Regions from separate parts of the Methylococcus capsulatus genome, predicted to be linked through region 1. Evidence: riboswitches for the same ligand, from Rfam matches in the RefSeq annotation. Region 1 holds a riboswitch; the other holds the start of a gene.

What was found. A riboswitch is a leader RNA that binds a small molecule or an ion and turns the genes downstream of it on or off. The one in region 1 is predicted to bind cobalamin.
Region 2: another riboswitch for cobalamin. It lies ahead of N4J17_RS15610 (TonB-dependent receptor plug domain-containing protein); the one in region 1 lies ahead of N4J17_RS08540 (CbtB domain-containing protein).

What each region holds. Positions count from the first base shown of each region.
Region 1 is NZ_CP104311.1:1,718,487-1,728,153, forward strand. Features, by position in the region: gene cmoA (carboxy-S-adenosyl-L-methionine synthase CmoA) at 1-56, shown strand, start outside; tRNA gene N4J17_RS08505 (tRNA-Glu) at 156-231, shown strand; partial or broken gene N4J17_RS08510 (IS3 family transposase) at 454-1,188, opposite strand; partial or broken gene N4J17_RS08515 (hypothetical protein) at 1,792-2,697, opposite strand; gene N4J17_RS08520 (DUF779 domain-containing protein) at 2,835-3,200, opposite strand; gene adh (aldehyde dehydrogenase) at 3,227-4,723, opposite strand; gene N4J17_RS08530 (cobyric acid synthase) at 4,973-6,424, opposite strand; gene N4J17_RS08535 (hypothetical protein) at 6,459-7,403, opposite strand; cobalamin riboswitch at 7,565-7,798, shown strand; gene N4J17_RS08540 (CbtB domain-containing protein) at 7,909-8,085, shown strand; gene N4J17_RS08545 (CbtA family protein) at 8,103-8,765, shown strand; gene cobM (precorrin-4 C(11)-methyltransferase) at 8,779-9,582, shown strand; gene N4J17_RS08555 (sirohydrochlorin chelatase) at 9,579-9,667, shown strand, end outside.
Region 2 is NZ_CP104311.1:3,228,583-3,238,249, reverse strand. Features, by position in the region: gene N4J17_RS15615 (ClpXP protease specificity-enhancing factor) at 1-75, shown strand, start outside; gene N4J17_RS15610 (TonB-dependent receptor plug domain-containing protein) at 86-1,963, opposite strand; cobalamin riboswitch at 2,100-2,336, opposite strand; gene msrB (peptide-methionine (R)-S-oxide reductase MsrB) at 2,407-2,862, shown strand; gene ppk1 (polyphosphate kinase 1) at 2,907-5,219, shown strand; gene odhB (2-oxoglutarate dehydrogenase complex dihydrolipoyllysine-residue succinyltransferase) at 5,251-6,396, opposite strand; gene N4J17_RS15590 (2-oxoglutarate dehydrogenase E1 component) at 6,362-9,175, opposite strand; gene N4J17_RS15585 (trypsin-like peptidase domain-containing protein) at 9,300-9,667, opposite strand, start outside.

The DNA of each region.
Region 1 (9,667 bases):
ACGTCGACGTGTTCTTCAAGTGGTACAACTTCGTCGGCATCGTGTCCGTCAAGTGAGGGCATCTGGAGATGTATGCAGTTATGTAGTATTATTCCTTTTTCTCAAGACGGTTGAGCTGTGTCCGGAAGCCTCCGGGACTGCCAACATTGCAATTTGTCCCCATCGTCTAGAGGCCCAGGACACCGCCCTCTCACGGCGGCGACGGGGGTTCGAATCCCCCTGGGGACGCCATGAAAATCAAACAGTTGCCATTCAAGGAAACAACCGTATGGAAAAAATGCGAAAACATCGCCCACGGTTGGAGTGGTTCACTGTGAATGAGTTCGCAATTTTTTGGCCGGTATTCCCCCCCGGCTTCAAATTTGAAGTGCAACGCCTGATTGGAAGAATACCTGAGCAGGTGTCGGGTATCCCAGACTCTCCCTGGGGCGGTTGTTCAGTCTCCCCATAATACGAGTACCAATCGATGATCGCCACCAAATCCACGAAGCCACGCGCCAGCCGGATGTAGGTGATGTCCGTGCTCCACACCTGGTTGGGGGGTGACTTCGATGCCCCGCGGCAGGTAGGGATAGACCCGGTGTTCCGGGTGCTTGACGCTCGTCGCTGGCCCCGGCGCCATGCCGGCCAGTCCCATCAGGCGCATCAGCCGCTGCACTCGCTTGCGATTCACAACATGCCCCTGACGCCCCAGATACACGACCATCCGCCGGCGGCCGTAAAACGGCCGCCGCGTGTACTCCTCGTCGATCAGCCGGCACAGCAGCAGGTCTTCCTCCGACTCCATCGCCGTCTCTTGCCGGCCGTGGTAGGTCGCGCGGGCCACCCCCGCCAACGCGCACTGCCGTACCAGCGCCAGACCGCCTTCCCGCTCGATCCAGCCCATTCTCGTGTCGGCGCTCATGGTCCGGACTTTTTTTGAGCCCGTCCAGTTCCCTCTTCAGCCGCCCAATCTCCTCGTACCGTCGATCTTCCTCTGCGTGCGCCGGCGGCTTGGGGCCGCGCTGGCCTTCGAATAGCGTCGCCGCGTGCTCCAGAATCCCCTTCTTCCACTGCCTGACCTCCCACCGGATGCACCTCGTACCGCTGCCCAATCTCGTTGATCGTCTTCATGCCCCGCGCCGCTTCCAGTCCAACCTTCGCCTTGAATTCCGCGCTATGCACCTTGCGCTTCTTGCCTTCCGTCATGCCATCGTCCTCCCGCGACGACAGCTTAAACCGGTGTCTCAAAATCAGGGACCACTATACCTGAAGCGGCTGCGCTGTCGCCGTCGCTTCGGGCTGCGCCCTGCATGACGTCGACAGCGCAAACAGGATCAACCACTTACCTGATCACCAATTTGCACAACTAGACGCACACAACTCATTTCCGCCAGAAACTTCTCCCACCGGCTTTGGCGTTTTTTGCTGGCGTATTCGAGTTCGGCAAAACCGGTTGGGGTCGGTGTGTTCTTCGGCTGTTCCAGGCTGCGATAAGGTAGGTGTCACGTCCCGGACGATCATAAATACGCCGATGAAAGAGATTGGGATGAGTTGTATACCCGGCTTTCATGCCTTGGATCGGAGTCTGGCTGCCGAGCGCGGATTGGGGCAGGTGGTAGTGGAGAGGGTGACATCACGGTGCAGGGTCTGCTGCAAATTGAGGGCCGAATCGAAGGGATGGGTCTTGAGGATATCGGCGATGCGGCCATTGAAACGCTCGACCATCCCCTGGGTTTGCCCGCCCCGTCCTTGGGGCTCGCCCGGCGGGCCCGCCGAAGGCGGTCCCCCTTTGCTCCCGGCAAAGGGGTGGGGGCTCCGGGGCGGCGTCAGGCGGTGTTCCATCCCCAAGGCGTGGCCCAGTTGATCGAATTCGTGCTGGCCGGCAGGAGCCCGGACGCGGTTGCCAAACGGACGGTCGGTGCATGGCTCATCCCCTCCCAGGGGTTCGTCCCTTCGGGACCCGCGCGGCGGTCCAAAGTCGCTGCCGGCGACTTTATCCTTGCCGTTGTCGGTAAGCCGTTTGGAAATTTTGATCGGACAGGCCTTGTGCAGGGCCTTGAGGAACGCCGGCGCGGAGGCGGCGGTCTTGTTCGGCTTGACCGCGATGAACAGCCAGCGGGTGGCGCGGTCGATCGCGACGAACAAGTCACGGCGCGAGGTTCCGTCCTGCCTCCGCGGCAGGTAAGTCAACTTCGTTGCTCTGCGAGTCAACTTCGTTGCTCTGCGAGTCAACTTCGTTGCTCTGCGAGTCAACTTCGTTGCTCTGCGAGTGACGTCCCTGTGGAGAAAGCCCGGCGCATAGGCCTTGAAGGGTTTGGACGGCGCCTTTTCTACGGGCGGCAGCAGGTTACGGCGACAGCCGACCCCGTGACGGCGCAGACGGCGGTCCCGCCCGGAGCGGGACACCGCCGGGGGCAGACTCGAAGAGCAGCGAAGCTGAAACTCGCGGGTCACGGCGAGCCGGTCATCCAGGGGCAACGAGAGGGTTTTGCGCAGATACACCACAAGGGTTTCTTGCGCCGGGGTCAGCGTGGTTTGCAGGCGCTGCGCCGTGGGCGACCGGTCGTTGAACGCCGTGCGCGATTTCCACTGGCGGACGGTGGCCTCCGTCACGGTGTACCGGCGCGCCAACACCCGGATGGGATCCTGACTTGGGGTTATCTCGGCTCGCGCTGCCGGGGTCGTGCGGGCTGGTTTATGCAGAGCGATCTGCATGGGACGGACTCTCTTACGTCGATATCACATGATGGCGCGAAATGCGCCGTCAACAGCGCTCGCGCATAGAATAACGGATAACGCCTTTCGTCTTATAGGATCGTCCGGGATGCGACACCTAGGGGCAGGGCGGTGGTTCACGGCCCACGAGCCGGCGGCTCCGCGTCTTCCAGGGCTGCCAGTTCGGCGTCGGAAAACGCCCGCGACCGCGTCAGAAAACGCAGGCCTTCCGGCCCTTCCAGCGAAAACATGCCGCCCCGGCCCGGCACGACGTCGATCAGGAGCTGCGTGTGCTTCCAGTAGTCGAACTGGGCCGCGGACATATAGAACGGACATCCTCCGATGTCTCCCAGCCGCACGTCCGAGTTGCCCACCAGGAGTTCCCCGATGGGATAGCACATGGGGGAGCTGCCGTCGCAGCACCCGCCGGACTGGTGGAACATCAGCGGACCGTGCCTTGCGATCAGCCGTCCGATCAAGGCTAGGGCGGCGGGGCTTGCCACCACCCGCGCCGGCGCGTCAGGGGCTTTCAGAACAGGCCCACCGCCTTCGGGCTGTAGCTGACCAGCAGGTTCTTGGTCTGCTGGTAATGAGAGAGCATCATCTTGTGGTTCTCGCGGCCGATGCCGGACTGCTTGTAACCGCCAAATGCGGCGTGTGCGGGATAGAGATGGTAGCAGTTGACCCAGACGCGTCCGGCATGAATGCCCCGTCCCATCCGGTAGGCCCGGTTGAGATCGCGGGTCCAGATGCCGGCGCCTAGCCCGTACAGCGTGTCGTTGGCGATCGTCAGCGCCTCTTCTTCATCCTTGAAGGTCGTCACCGACAGCACCGGTCCGAAGATTTCTTCCTGAAATATGCGCATACGGTTGTGGCCCCGGAATACCGTGGGTTTCACATAACAGCCGCCGCGCAGATCGCCGTCCAGCAGGTTGCGTTCGCCGCCGATCAGGCATTCGGCGCCTTCCTGCTTTCCGATCTCGAAGTAGGAGAGGATCTTCTCGACCTGCTCTTCGGACGCCTGGGCGCCGACCATCGTCTCCGGGTCGAGCGGGCTGCCCTGTTTCATGGCCGCGATCCGTTTCAAGGCGTGTTCCATGAAGCGGTCGTAGATGGATTCGTGGATCAGGGCGCGGGAGGGGCAGGTGCAGACTTCGCCCTGATTGAGGGCGAACATCGCGAGCCCTTCCACCGCTTTGTCGAAGAAGTCGTCCTCCTGCGCGCAGACATCGGCAAAGAATATATTCGGCGATTTACCGCCGAGTTCGAGCGTCACCGGGATGATGTTCTGCGAGGCGTACTGCATGATCAGCCGGCCGGTGGTCGTCTCGCCGGTGAAGGCGATCTTGGCGATGCGGCGCGAGCAAGCCAGCGGCTTTCCCGCCTCCAGCCCGAAGCCGTTGACGACGTTCAGTACGCCGGGCGGCAACAGGTCGCCGATCAGTTCCAGCAGCACCATGATCCCCAGTGGAGTCTGTTCGGCCGGTTTCAGCACCACGCAGTTGCCTGCCGCCAGGGCAGGAGCGAGTTTCCAAGCCGCCATCAGGATCGGAAAATTCCAGGGAATGATCTGTCCCACCACGCCGAGCGGTTCGTGGAAGTGATAGGCGACGGTGTCGGCATCGAGTTCGCCAATCGAGCCCTCCTGGGCGCGGATGCATCCGGCGAAGTAGCGGAAATGATCGATCGCCAGCGGGATATCCGCGGCCCGGGTCTCGCGGATCGGCTTTCCGTTGTCCCAGGTTTCCGCCAGTGCTAGGGTTTCCAGGTGGGCTTCCATGCGGTCGGCGATCCGGTTGAGGGTGTTGGCCCGGATGGTCGCGGAGGTTCGGCCCCAGGCGGCGGCAGCGGCATGGGCGGCATCCAGGGCCAGTTCGATGTCTTCCGCGGTGGAGCGGGCGACCTTGCCGAGCGGTTTGCCGGTGACCGGCGTCAGGTTCTCGAAGTATTCTCCCCGGACGGGGGGGACCCAGCGGCCGCCGATGAAATTGTCGTAACAGGGTTTGAACGGTGATTCTGTCATCATGATGTAGATTTCCTGCTCTCTGCGTTATCCATTATCCATGCTTAGAAATAGGATACGGGCAAGCGGTCAGTCAAGTGCGGCTCGGACCGGTAACGAATCGAGCACTTTCCGCCCGCGCTGGTTTCACGGCCAGGATGAATGTCGGCTCATGCATTGCGACCTGCGGGTTCGTCACCTCCCGCGTCGGACGGAATGACCGTGGGAAAATGTCGATAGCCCCGTACCTCGCCGGGCCGCATTCGGGCTCCCTCAGCGGAGTTGCTCCGTGAGCAGGCCAATGATCATTTCCATATCCAGTTCGGTTTCGACGGCGTCGGCAACCCGGTCAATTCCGCGTTCGCGTTCCCGACCGACTTCGAACATCCGGGGCTGCGGCAGGCCGGCCCAATGGAGGAGGGCGGTGAGGGCTTCGGGTTCGTCGAACAGGCCATGCACATAGGTGCCCAAGATCTGTCCGTCGTCCGACACTGCTCCGTCTGGGCCCCGCTCCAGCCGACAGGCGGGCCGCTCCAGGGCCGGCCCCCGACTGACGCCGGCATGGATCTCATAACCCTTGACCTTTGCGCGATCGAGAAACAGCGTTCCGGAGACGTTGCACAACTGCTTTTCCCGTTCGAGCGTCGTTTCGAAATCCAGGAGTTCCAGGCCGGGGCTGGAGCCGGGTGGGCCTTCGAGTCCCAAGGGATCGTGGATCGCCCGGCCGAGCATCTGGAACCCGCCGCAAAGGCCAAGCAGTTTCCCGCCATAGCGCAGATGCCGCCGGATGGCTCCCTCCCACCCCTCTCCGCGCAGCCAGGCGAGATCTCCCCGGACGTTCTTGCTTCCGGGCAGGATGAGGAGATCGGTGGGCGGCGGCAGTGTGCCCGTACCGACGAAGTGGAAATCCACCTGTGGATGCATGCGCAAGGCGTCGAAATCCGTGTGATTGCTGACGCGGGGCAGCTGTGGGGCGATGACCCGCAATTGGGCGTCCTTGCGGTGCGCCGCGGGCGATGACTGCACCAAGGCATCTTCTGCATCGAGATAGAGTCCATCCAGATGGGGCAGTACCCCCAACACTGGCTTGCCGGTGCGCCGTTCCAGCCACTCAATGCCCGGCCGCAACAGGCCGATATCCCCGCGAAAGCGGTTGATGACGAAGCCTCGGATGCGTTCGCGTTCGCTGTCCGAAAGGAGTTCGAGCGTACCGACGAGGTGGGCGAACACGCCACCGCGATCGATGTCGGCGATGAGAAGCACCGGGCAGTCCACGGCCTCGGCGAACCCCATGTTGGCGATGTCTCCCATCCGCAGATTGATCTCTGCCGGGCTGCCCGCACCTTCGACGATGACCGCCTGAAATTGGCGGGTGAGCCGGGCGTGGGAATCCAGCACTGCGGACAGCGCCCTGGGCTTGAATTCCTGGTAGCGGCGGGCGTCCATATTGCCTACGGCCCGGCCGTGAATTATCACCTGCGAGCCACAATCGGCATACGGTTTGAGCAGGACCGGATTCATGTCCGTATGGGGTGGCAGTCCGCAGGCTTGCGCCTGAACCGCCTGGGCTCGCCCGATTTCCCCTCCTTGCGGCGTAACGGCGCTGTTGAGGGCCATATTCTGTGGTTTGAAAGGCGCGACGCGGAAACCGCGGCGATACAAGGCCCGGCACAAGCCGGTCACCAGCGTGCTCTTGCCGGCATCGGACGTCGTGCCCTGAATCATCAGCGTTGCACCCCGGGGGAGACAGTGGGACATGTCAGTGGCTGAAAGGGGTGGCGCCGTCCTCGACATCCTGGGCGATGGCATACGCAGAGGTTGGGGGATCGGGCAGGTCGACCTTCCATCCTCGCCTGGCCAGCTGTCGTTTCGCTGCAACGATCGCTTCCTGGCCCCCCGGCGGGAACAACAGCCCCATGACCGTGCCGCTGTGTGCCACTTGGACGCCCAGTGCGCCGTGATGTCTGCCGACGGCTTCGAGCTCATCGAGGCGGGGTTTGGGGACGAACCGCTGGTTGAGGTGTGCGCTGGCCGTCGCCACGGATCCCACCAGGCCGGCATCGCTCCGTGCAATGCCGTCCCGCAATTTCTCGAGCAGTGCCTCGCATCGGGCCATTTCCCGCCGATCGTAATGGCGTGGGGTACCACTGAGCGTATCGATTCCATTACCGTTGGCGGGGTCCTGGACGCTCAGCAGTTCCATGGGAGGCAGTGGGTTGTCGAATCGTTCCACGACGACCCCCTCGCGCTGCGCGAAAACCAGGGCGGTGCCGTCGAACATCAGCGGATCCGACGCCGTTTCGGCTGCGACGGCCAGGCGCGCGATCCGTTCAGGCGCCAAGCTCTGTCCGCAGGCATCGGCGACTGCCCGGATCGTCGCCGTGACGTCGGCACTGGAGGAGCCGAGCCCCTGACCGGCAGGGATGTTACCGTTCAGGAACAGCAGGCCGCCGACACCGGAAAATCCAAGGCAGGACAATGTCAGCAATGCCGCCCGTGCCGCTTTGGGACGGACAGCGGGAATCGTTTGCAACCGGTTTCCAGCGGCCGGGAAAAAGCGGACGGTAACCCGGTAGCGCCGGCAAGGCAGCGTGACCAGGACCGACCTCGGAATGCCGGGCGCCGAAGAAGGGATCGCGCCTTGCAGAATTTCTCCGTGGTGTCCGTAGGAATCCCCCCGGCCCATGGGAAGCATGTAGGGCATTTGTCGAAAGCGTTCGCTATGGCGAGGTGAAGTGAAAGGCTGTTCCAAACCGAAAGGACGAATTTTCGCCATTCGTTCGGCTCTTGCATAGCAGGGTTTGGCGTCATCCGCCGGCAGCCCGATCGTTACGGATTTTGACGGGATGGGACAAATCTCTTAGAGTGTGAAGACTGCTTTCGGGTGCTCGGCCGGCATTCGCCGCGTCCGGGTTAAACGGGAAGCCGGTGCGGCGGAGGGGGGAATCCTTCGGCAAGGCCGGCGCTGCCCCCGCAACGGTAAGCGAGTCAAATCCCATCACGACGCCACTGCGAGGGTTGGCCTTGCGGGAAGGCGATGGGCCGACACTGCCCGTGTCGCTTGCAAGCCCGGAGACCGGCCTGTGGCAGGGGTGCTGAACCGCGGCGGGCGGGTGCGGCCCAGTGGCATTGCGCTTCAGGCGCTGCCGACGGTGCGCGTTCACGTCCAGCGGTCCATGTCCGAATCGGTTTTTTGACGGAAAGTCTCCATGAACGCACAAACATCGCCTCATTCCTTGCCGGTCCATGTCGGGGCCCGCGCCGCCGCGATCGCCGCCTTGGCGCTCGGTGGTTTGCTGGTGCTCGTCGTCGGTTTTTCGCCCCTCCCCGCCGTGCACGATGCGACGCACGACACCCGGCATTCCGCTGGTTTTCCCTGCCACTGACCGGAATGTTCCGCGCCTTGACGTTTTCAGCCGTGCTGGCAGGGATATCAGCGGCCTTCCTGCTGACTCTGGCGCAAGCCTTCTGGGTGACTCCGCTGATTCTCCAGGCGGAGAGTTACGAGGAGGCGGCCGTCTCCGGGGCGCCGGCGGAAAACCCTGTGGTGGGGCTGGACGCCTGGCGACTGGAAACCGGCTGGCCGCGTCTGCTCGCGACGGCGGCGGGGAATGGCCTCCTGGGCATCGGCTATGGCCTGATGTTGACGGGGTTGTATGCGTGGCGCCGGCCTAAGGGCATGGCGCAAGGCTTGGCCTGGGGGCTAGGCGGTTTTGTGGCGTTCTTCGCCGCCCCCGGCTCGGGACTGCCGCCGGAATTGCCAGGCGATTATGCCGCCGAACTCGGCGCTCGACAGGCCTGGTGGCTGGCTACTGCCCTTTGTACAGCAGCGGGGCTGGGGTTGGTTTGTCTCCAGGAGCATCGTCCACTGCGAATACTGGGTGGCCTGCTGCTGGTCTTGCCTCATCTGGTCGGCGCGCCTCATCCGCCGCTGAGCGGGGGACTGGCGCCGGAGACGCTTCGTACCCAGTTCAGGCTGGCCACGCTGTTGAGCAATGCCCTGTTCTGGGGGGTGCTGGGGGGAGTCGCCGCCGCGGCTTTCCGGCGCTTCTGTCCCGCGGACTGACCGTCGATATTCCATGGAGGCGGAAACCTTGGTAAGCGGCAAAGTCTGGTTCGTCGGCGCCGGCCCGGGCGATCCCGACCTTATCACGGTCAAAGGGCGCCGGCTCGTCGAATCCGCCGATGCCATCCTCTATGCCGGCTCCCTCGTGTCGCAAGCTGCCTTGGCCTGGGCCAGCCCCGGCTGTGTGGTGGCGGATTCCAAGGGCATGACCCTGGAGCAGATCACCGGCTGGCTGATCAGTGCGGCACGACGCCACGCCGTGGTGGTACGGCTGCAGACCGGCGACCCTTCCCTGTACGGGGCGCTGGTCGAAATGACGCGGCCCCTCGAGGAAGCCGGCATCGAAATCGGCGTCGTGCCCGGCGTTTCTTCGGCCATGGCCGCGGCCGCGGCGGCCGTGGAAAGCTTGACGCTGCCGGAAGTCACCCAGACGGTGATCCTCACCCGCGTCGAGGGACGCACCCCCATGCCCGAGGGCGAATCCCTGCGGGAACTGGCCCGTCATCACTGCACTCTATGCCTGTTCCTTTCGATCACCCTGCTGCGCGAGGCGCGGCACGCCCTGCTCGATGCCGGCTGGTCCGATGAGTCGCCGGTGTTGGTGGTGTACAAGGCGAGCTGGCCGGGCGAGGAGAAGATCGTGCGCGGCACGCTAGCGGACATCCGCGAGCGCTGCAAGGCCGAGCGCATCGTCAGCCAGGCCATGATCATCGTGAGTCCGGCGCTGGGCGCGCGCCGCTGGTCGGACATCCGGCGCTCGAAGCTCTACGACGCCGGTTTTTCCCATCGTTTCCGTCAGGCGGATAAAACCGTATGAATCCACAGGACACTGTTTTATTGATCGGCCACGGTTCCCGGGAAAGCGCCGGTAACCTTGAAATCGAGCAATTTGCCGCAAAGTG
Region 2 (9,667 bases), 1.5 Mb from region 1:
GGCGAACCGCCCACCTCGCCCGAACCGCAGGAGCCGGCGCGGAAAAAGCGGCCGGCGCTGCGGGTGGTGAAATAGGGCTTTTTTCCTAATAGGTCAGGTTCAGACCGCCGTAAGCTGCAGCCCCCGTGGCTCCGTAGCCATAGACTTCCTCATACCACTTGTTGAGCGCATTATCCACACGGGTCCACAGCGATAGGCGGTCGCTGACCTCATAGGATGCCGCGAGGTTGAGGATGACATAACCGGCCGCGATCCGGTTTCCCGTGCTGAGCCGGGGGCCGGCCATCACGATGTTGGCGTGGACGTTGGCATCGCTGCCGAAGCGGTAGTTGAGATCGAATGCTCCTTTGTTACGGGCTCTTTGATAGAGCGGGGTTCCGGTATCCTGGTCGCGGCTTTCCATGTAGGTATAGGTGCCCCGTATATCCAGGCCGGCCAGCGGATTCAGTTCGACGTAGGTCTCCACGCCCTTGGCGGTAGCATTGTTGATGTTTTCCATGCGGAACGCGACGGGATCGAACTGGATCAGGTCGTTGAAACGGTTGTTGAAATACACGATGCCGGCATTGCCTCTCACGGCCCCCCAGAACGGCTGTTCGATGCCGACGTCCCAGTTCGTACTGGTTTCCGGACGGAGGTTCGGGTTTCCCGTGTCGTACAAGGGATCGTAGAGCTGGGCGAGCGCGGGCACCTTGAAGCCGGTGCCGTAGTTGGCCTTCAACCGCGTTTCGAGGTGCGGCGCGGTCCAGACCTGGCTGACCCGCCAGGTCGTTTTGCCGCCGACGAAATTGTTGTGGTCATGCCGTACGTTGACCGTGGTGGACCACCCGTCGAAGGGGTTGATCTGGTCTTCGAGAAAATACCCCAGGGTGTTGTAGCTCTTGACGAACGGCGAGGGTTCCACGATCGTCATGGTGTCCTCCTCGTCGTCGATGCCGAAGGATACCGTGTTGGTTTCATGCGGACGCAGCGTATTGAGCCAATTGCCTTTGATCTTTTCGCCCAGGTAGGCGGCGCGGAATGGGAAAGGGTCGTCCGGGTTGGCGGCGTTGTCGTACTGGCGGTCCACACGGGTGTAGGCTATGCCGGCGGTCTGTTCCCACAGATTGTCGAACAGCTTGAGAGTGCCGAAACCGCGGGTATAGAGCTCGTTCGTGGTGCCTGTGAAGTTGGGGTCGTCGACCGGGCGTCTACGCAGAAAATCGTAGTTGTCCAGCTTGGTGAAGCCTTCGTCGTAACGCAGGCTCCAGCCCAGTTCCAGGTCGTCGGCGGGTTTGCCGTCAAGGCGGGTGCTGATGGTGGTGTTGCGGTAACCATCACGCTCGGTGGCGCCAAAGTGCTGGTCGGCGGCGGAAAAGCCGCGAATCTCGCGATGGCTGGCGGTGAGGCTGTAGTTGAGGCTAGGATCGCCGCCGGCGACGTCGCCCATGACCCGCCACGTGTCGTAGGTGCCGCCGTCCACGCTGGCTTTCAGCTTCGGTTTGCCAGTGCCTTTCTTGGTGATGATGTTAATCACCCCGCCGATGGCTTCCGAGCCGTAAACCGAACTGGCAGCCCCCCGCAGGATTTCGATGCGCTCGATGTTGTCGACGGTCAGATTGGCGAAGTCGAAGCCGGCATTGGCGGAGGACGGGTCGTTCATCTCGGTCCAGTCGATCAGGACGATGGTCTGGCCCGAATTGGCGCCGCGCAGGAACACGGAGGTCTCCCGCCCCGGACCGCCGCTCTGGGCCACGTCGAGGCCGGGAACGATGCGCAGGATCTGGTCGACCGAATAGATGCCCCGCTCTTTGATGTCCTCGGCGGTCAGGACGGTGACGGAGCTGCCGATTTGCCGGCTCGGCGTTTCGGTGCGGGTGGCCGTGATCACCACAGTGTCGAGTTCCGCGGGGTCGCTGTCGATGGCCAGAATGTCGAAGGAAAGCGTGGCGCCGAGCGCCGAGAGGAAAAGCCGGAATTTCACGTGGGACCTCTGCATGGGATGGCCATGCACACCCGCATGGCGTTAACGGTTTCGCGGAGGTCGAAAGGCCTGCCCGGGTCGGCAGGGTGGGTAGTTTGCCGGCAAAAGCGGGGCGCGACCCTCGCCCTCCGCGGGGTCTTCATGTCAATCGCAGGCCGGTCTCCGGGCTGATGAGCGGCGTGACGCCGGGCGGTGTTCTGCCTTCCCGCGCATGCGCGCAGTGGCATAAAGAATCCGCCTCGGAACGTTTGATACGTTCCGGCTCAATCACCGTTGCGGGGGCAGCGCCGGATTGGGATAAGGTATCCGCACCGGCTTCCCGTTTCACCGACCGGCTAGTCCGCCGGTCGACACCTGTGAAGGGCGCGGATTGTAGCGGATGGAAGCCGGAACGCCAATGTTCAATAATTGAATTTTTTTTAGATTTCGACGGAGACACGGCTATGGGTTGGGACCGAGAAAGCTTCAGGAAGCCGACGGAGGAAGAGATCAAAGAACGGCTGAGCGAGGAACAGTACGCGATCTGCCGGGGAAACGGCACCGAACGACCATTTGCCAATCCGTACTGGGACAACCATCGGGAAGGCATCTACGTGGACATCGTGTCGGGTGAGCCGTTGTTCAGCTCGATCGATAAATTCGATTCGGGAACGGGCTGGCCGAGTTTCACCCGGCCGCTGGAGCCCGATCACATCGTCACGTTGAGCGACCATTCCCACCTGATGGTCCGGACCGAAGTGCGCAGCAGATATGGAGACTCCCATCTGGGACACGTCTTCGATGATGGGCCGGCGCCGACAGGCAAGCGCTATTGCATCAATTCCGGCGCTTTGCGCTTCATCCCCAAAGAGGAACTGGCGGAGGCCGGATATGAGGAGTATCTGAAACTGTTCGATTGATGGAGACCGTGGAAGGCAATAGAACGGAGAAGGAGGAAGGACGTTTGGTCATCAGTAAAGTCAAAGGTCTCAGCAAGTCCACACGGATCATGCTGGCCGAGCACGGGATTTTTTCGGTCGAGGAGCTTGCCGATGCCGACGTCGGCCGGCTCACCAAGATTCCAGGCCTGAGCCGGCAGAAAGCCCAGCGTATGGTCAGGGCCGCCAAATTCATGGTGGGTGACATGGGAAAAGGGCGCGAAGAATCGGCCGCCGCCACGGGTCTGGCCGGGGTGGGGGAGCTTTCCGCGGAGGACGTCGGCCTGGACGATTCACGAGGCTTCCTGAACCGGGAACTCAGCCTGCTGGAGTTCAACCGCCGGGTACTGGAGCAGGCCAAGGATGGACGGACGCCACTGCTGGAACGGCTCAATTTCCTGAGCATCGCCTGTTCCAATATGGATGAGTTCTTCGAAATCAGGGTCGCCGGCCTGCTGCAAAAATCAGAACTCGGGGCGGCGCACACTGAGCCGGACAACATGACGCCGCAGGAAGTTCTTGCCGCTATCAGCGAACGCGCCCACGAACTGGTCGCTGAGCAGTACCGCGTGCTCAATCAGGAGTTACTGCCCGCGCTGGAAGCCGAAGGCATCCGCTTCATCCGCCGTTCCGACTGGACCGATGCCCAGCACAAATGGCTGCGGCGGTACTTCGAGGAGGAGTTGGCGCCGATTCTCAGTCCGATCGGGCTGGATCCGACCCATCCGTTCCCACGTCCCCTCAACAAAGCCCTGAATTTCATCATCTCCCTCGCCGGGAAGGATGCCTTCGGTCGCAACATCCATCTCGCCATCCTGCAGGCGCCGCGGGCGCTACCGCGCATCATCCAATTGCCGAAGAGCGTGACCGGCGGTAGGCTGCACGACTTCGTGTTCCTCTCGTCCATCATTCATGCCTTTGTCGACGACCTTTTTCACGGCATGAAGGTGAAAGGGTGCTATCAGTTCCGGGTGACCCGCAACAGCGATCTGTTTCTGGACGAGGAAGAAATCGATGATCTGCTGCAGGCGGTCGAAGGCGAACTGGCGAGCCGTAACTACGGCGACGAGGTACGGCTGGAGGTGGCCGACAACTGCCCGGACGCAGTTGTCGAGTTCCTGCTGAGCCAGTTCGGCCTCGGCGAGGACCGCCTTTATCGGGTGGACGGGCCGGTCAATCTGAGCCGGGCCCGCGAGATCTATGATCTGGTCGACCGGCCGGACCTCAAATATCCGCCCTTCACGCCGGGGTGGCCAGCGCAGCTCACGGGGCACCAGGATTTCTTCGAGGTCTTGCGCCGGCAGGATATCCTGCTGCACCATCCTTACGAGTCATTCATCCCTGTCATTGATCTGCTGCGTCAGGCCGCCGACGATCCGCAGGTGGTCGCTATCAAGCAGACGCTCTACCGCACCGGACCGGATTCGCCCATCGTCGATGCGCTGGCGCGGGCCGCTCGGGCCGGCAAGGAAGTGACCGCCGTGGTGGAACTCCTGGCACGGTTCGACGAACGCGCCAACATTTCGCTTGCCACCCGCCTGCAGGAGGCCGGCGTACAGGTGGTCTACGGCATCGTCGGCTACAAGACCCATGCCAAGATCCTGCTGATCCTGCGCAGGGAAGGGCGGACGCTGCGGTACTACACCCACCTGGGTACCGGCAATTACCATCCCCGCACCGCCCGGATGTACACCGATTATGGCCTGATGACTTCCGACAAGGCGCTGGGTGAGGACGTGCAGCGGGTATTCGTTCAGCTCACCAGCCTGGGCAAGATGGGCAAGCTGCACAAGCTGTTGCAGTCGCCGTTCACCCTCCACAAGACCCTGATCCGCAAGATCGAGCGGGAAATCGAGCATGCGAAGGAGGGAAGACCGGCGAGGATCGTCATCAAGATCAATTCTCTGGTCGAGCCCAAGCTGATTCGTGCGCTTTACCGCGCCTCGTGCGCGGGGGTGCAGGTCAAACTGATCGTGCGCGGCGTCTGCTGCTTACGGCCTGGCATTCCTGGTGTTTCGGAGAACATCGAGGTGCGCTCCATCGTCGGACGGTTCCTCGAACATAGCCGTGTGTACTGCTTCGAGAACGGCGGGGAGCCCGAGATCTATGCGGCCAGCGCGGATTTCATGGCGCGCAACATGTTCCGCCGGGTGGAAACCTGCTTTCCCATCGAAAACAAGAAGTTGGCCGAGCGGGTACGCAATGATCTGGAGCTTTATTTGAAAGACGATTGCCACTCCTGGCAACTGTGTGCGGACGGAAGCTATCAGCGGCTGCCCGACGTCCACCATTGCGATGCCCAGGCGGAACTGCTGGAGGCGCTCAAGAAAGCCGTGTGACGGGCCGGCGGGGCTGGCATCCTTCCTGGGCTCACACTTCGAGCAAGAGGCGGATGGGATCTTCGAGCAGTTCCTTGACGGTAAAAAGGAAGGAGACCGCATCACGGCCGTCGATGAGACGGTGGTCATAGGACAGTGCCAGATAGATCATGGGCCGGATCACGATCTGGCCGTCTTCCACCACCGGCCGTTCCTTGATGGCGTGCATGCCGAGGATAGCGCTCTGCGGTGGGTTGAGGATCGGCGTCGAAAGCATGGAACCGAAGATGCCGCCGTTGGTGATGGTGAAGGTTCCGCCGCTGAGTTCGTCCAGGCTCAGCTTGCCGCTGCGCGCTTTCTGGCCGAATTCGGCGATCGCTTTCTCGATCCCGGCGAAACCGGCCTGGTCGGCATCGCGCAGGATCGGCACGACCAGCCCGCGGTCCGTGGAAACGGCGATGCCGATGTCGTAATAGTCATGGTAGACGATTTCCTCGCCTTCAAGGGAAGCATTAACGATGGGAAATCGGCGCAGCGCTTCCACCGAAGCCTTGACGAAGAACGACATGAAGCCGAGTTTGATGCCATGCTGCTGCTCGAAGCGGGCCTTGTGTGCGTTGCGGATGTCGAACACCTTCTGCAGACTGACCTCGTTGAAGGTGGTCAGGGTGGCGGTCCGGTGCTGGGCTTCCAGCATGCGCTCGGCGATCCTGGCGCGCAGTCGGCTCATGGGTACCCGGCGTTCGCTTCGCCCGCCGGGCGGCAGGCGTACCTTCTCTGCAGCGGGTTTGGTTTCCAAGAAATCCAGCACATCCTGTTTGGTCAGCCGTCCGTCACGTCCACTGGCCGGAATCAGCGCCGGATCGAGGGCATGTTCAGCAACCAAGCGGCGTACCGCCGGGCTCAGCACCGCTGCCGGTTTGTCCGTCGCCCTGGCGGCGGCGGGTGTGGCGGGCCGAACCGCCGTGTCGATCACGGCGATCGGCTGGCCGCTGACCACGACATCGCCCTTGCCGCCCCGCAGTTCGACCACCACCCCGTCCTCCGGGGCCGGAACTTCCAACACCACTTTGTCGGTTTCGAGGTCGACCAGGTTTTCGCCCTTGCCCACCGTCTCGCCGACGTTCTTGTGCCAGTCCAGCAGTGTGGCGTCGCTGACCGACTCAGGCAGAGGAGGAACACTGATTTCGATGCGCATGGGCTATTTCCGTCGTCGCAGTGGGAGAGACAGGAAGAACGAGGGCACGTTCCACCAGCATTTTCTGCTGTTCGATATGCTGGCGGAAATGGCCGACCGCCGGCGCGGCGGACATCGGCGGACCGGCATAGCCGATGTCGAAGGAACGGTCCAGAATGCCGGGGAAACGGTGTTTGATTTGATGCCAGGCACCTTGGTTTTCCGGCTCCTCCTGGCACCAGATCAGTTCCTGCAGATTGGGATAGCGTTCCAGCATGGCCAGAAAGTCCTTTCGCGGGAACGGATAAAGCTGCTCGATGCGGACCAGGGCGACATGGTTCAGCTGGTACCGCCGCCGGGTTTCCAGCAGGTCGTAATAGACCTTGCCAGCGCACAGCACGAGGCGGGTGATCCGGGCCGGTTCATGGCGGTCGGTCTCGTCGATCACGCAGCGGAAGCTACCTTGGGCGAACTCGGAGAGGCTGGAGGTGGCCAGCTTGTGGCGTAGCAGGCTCTTGGGTGTCAGCACGATCAGCGGCCTGCGGTACGGACGCAGCAGCTGGCGCCGCAGGAGGTGGAAAATCTGAGCTGGGGTGGTCGGCACACAGACCTGCATATTGTCGCCGGCGCAGAGCTGGAGATAGCGTTCCAGACGGGCCGAGGAATGTTCGGGACCTTGTCCTTCGTAGCCATGTGGTAGCAGCAGGGTCAGCCCGCTCAGTCGGCCCCACTTGGTTTCTCCGGAGGAGATGAACTGGTCGATCACGACTTGGGCAGTATTGGCGAAGTCGCCGAACTGGGCTTCCCAGATCACCAGAGTGTCGGGTTCCGAGCTGCTGTAGCCGTATTCGAAGCCCAGTACACCCTCTTCGGACAACAGCGAATCGTAGATGTCGAATCTCCCCTGGCCGGCCTTCAGGTGTTGGAGCGGGGCGTAGACCTCTCCGGTACGCTGTTCGTGGATGATGGCATGGCGGTGGAAAAAAGTGCCGCGTCCGACGTCCTGGCCCGTCAGGCGGACATTGCGGCCTTCCCACAGCAGGGAGGCGTAAGCGAGGATCTCGCCGAATCCCCAGTCGGCGGGAAGTTCGCCGGCCGCCATCCGCCGGCGTGCGGCATGGATCGCTTCGACCCGGGCGTGTGCTTCGAAGCCGGCGGGCAGTGCCGTCATCCGTTCTGCTATGGCGACGAGGTCCGCCATCGGCAGGCCGGTTTCAGCCGCTGCAGTCCAGTCGGTACCCCGGTAGTGGTCCCATCGGGTCTTGACATAGCCGGCGGAGTCGCCGAGCAGCGGTCTGGACACGGGCTCGCCTCGGGCGAGAGCGTCCTGGTAATCCTGATCCATTCGCGCCGGCTCGTTCGGGGCGACGACGCCTTCAGCTATGAGCCGTTCAGCGTACAAGGCTCGGACCGGCGGATGTCGGCGGATGAAGCGGTACATCAAGGGCTGGGTGACCGCTGGTTCGTCCGCTTCATTGTGGCCATGGCGGCGGTAGCAAAGCAGGTCGATCACCACATCGCGGCGGAATTTCATGCGGTAGTCGACGGCCAGCCGGGTGACGTAAAGCACGGCCTCCGGATCGTCGCCGTTCACGTGGAACACCGGCGCCTGGACCATGTTGGCGACGTCGGTGCAGTACAGGGTGGAGCGGGCGTCGAAGGGATTGCTGGTGGTGAAGCCGATCTGGTTGTTGATAACGATGTGTATCGTGCCGCCGGTGGTATAGGCGCGGGTTTCGGCCATGTTGAGGGTTTCCATGACCACGCCCTGGCCGGCGAAGGCGGCATCGCCGTGAATGAGTACCGGCACCACGGCGGCCTCGGCATCGCCCGTGAGCCGGTCCTGGCGCGCCCGTACCGACCCTTCGACCACAGGGTCGATGATTTCCAGGTGCGAGGGATTGAACGCCAGGGTCAGATGGACCGGGCCGCCCGGACTCGCCACATCCGAGGAGAACCCCAGGTGGTACTTGACGTCGCCTGACTCTCCTTCCTGGCTCACGGTACCTTCGAATTCGCGAAACAGCAGTTCGGGTTTCTTGCCGAGGATGTTGATCAGGACGTTGAGGCGGCCACGGTGCGCCATGCCGAGCACGACTTCCCGTGTGCCCCTGGCGCCGCAGCGTTGGATCAGTTCGTCGAGCAGGGGGATCAGGCTTTCGGCGCCTTCCAGCGAGAACCGCTTCTGCCCCACGTATTTCCGGTGCAGGTATTTCTCAATGCCCTCGGCCGCGGTGAGGAGGCGCAGTATCTCCCGCTTCTGTTCCCGGTCGAAACGGTCTTGGGCGCGCGATCCTTCCAGTTTCCGCCGGAGCCAATCCCGGATCTCGGAGTCCATGATGTGCATGTACTCGACGCCGACGTGCCGGCAGTAGGTTGCCTGCAGGGTGTCCAGAATGTCTCTGAGCGGCAGCTTCTCGTCGCTCTGCAGAACGTCCACGTAGAACGCGGTGTCCATGTCGCTGGCGTCGAGGCCATAGCGGGCCGGGTCCAGCTCGCGCGAAGGCAAAGCCGGCTTGAGCGGATTGTTGTCCGCCGACAGATGGCCGTGCGTGCGATACTGGTTGATCAGTCGGTCCACCGCTGCCTGTTTGCGCACGGCGCGGTCGACATCGCCGCTTGGGAGCGGAGTGACCGGTTCGGCCGCCCTGCTTTCGCGAAAGGCGCGGAATTTCTCGCGCCAGTCCGGCGCCACGGCTTCCGGATCGCGCAGGTACTGTTCATACAGTGCTTCGACGAAACCGGCGTTGTCTTCGGAAAATGCGGTGCTGTTTGGAAATAGTCCGGATTGAGTGCTCATCTCACGCGTTCCTTGCCAAAGACACGGCCGGGTCGGAGGGGATACTGATGGAATTGTGGGGGCCAAAGCGGTGGTCTTTCAAGACCTGATACATTGTGGGAAATCGGTTTGCGACGGGCCGGCATCACTTCTGGACTGCAAAGACGGCATCGCTGACATCGCAAACGGCCGGGGTCTTCCGGGTCCTGGGCAGACAGACCCTGATGAGCGCCTGGGACGTCACCTGGCCCTTCTTGACTTTCCAGTTCCAGCTCCCGGTATTCTTGGTGCCGGATTTCAAGATCTTCCATTTCCTCCCGCCATTCTGGGACAGGGCGATGGTCACCTTCGCCCTGGCGCCGTAGCCGGTCAGTTGCCACTGGATCGGCACGACTTCTCCGGCGGTAAAGGTTTCGCCGCCAACGGGATGGAGGACGGTCATGGAGGCCGGATCGACGGAGCTCGTGCAGCTCTGATGTTCATAGCTGCCGCTGAGGGTGCCGTCCGAACATC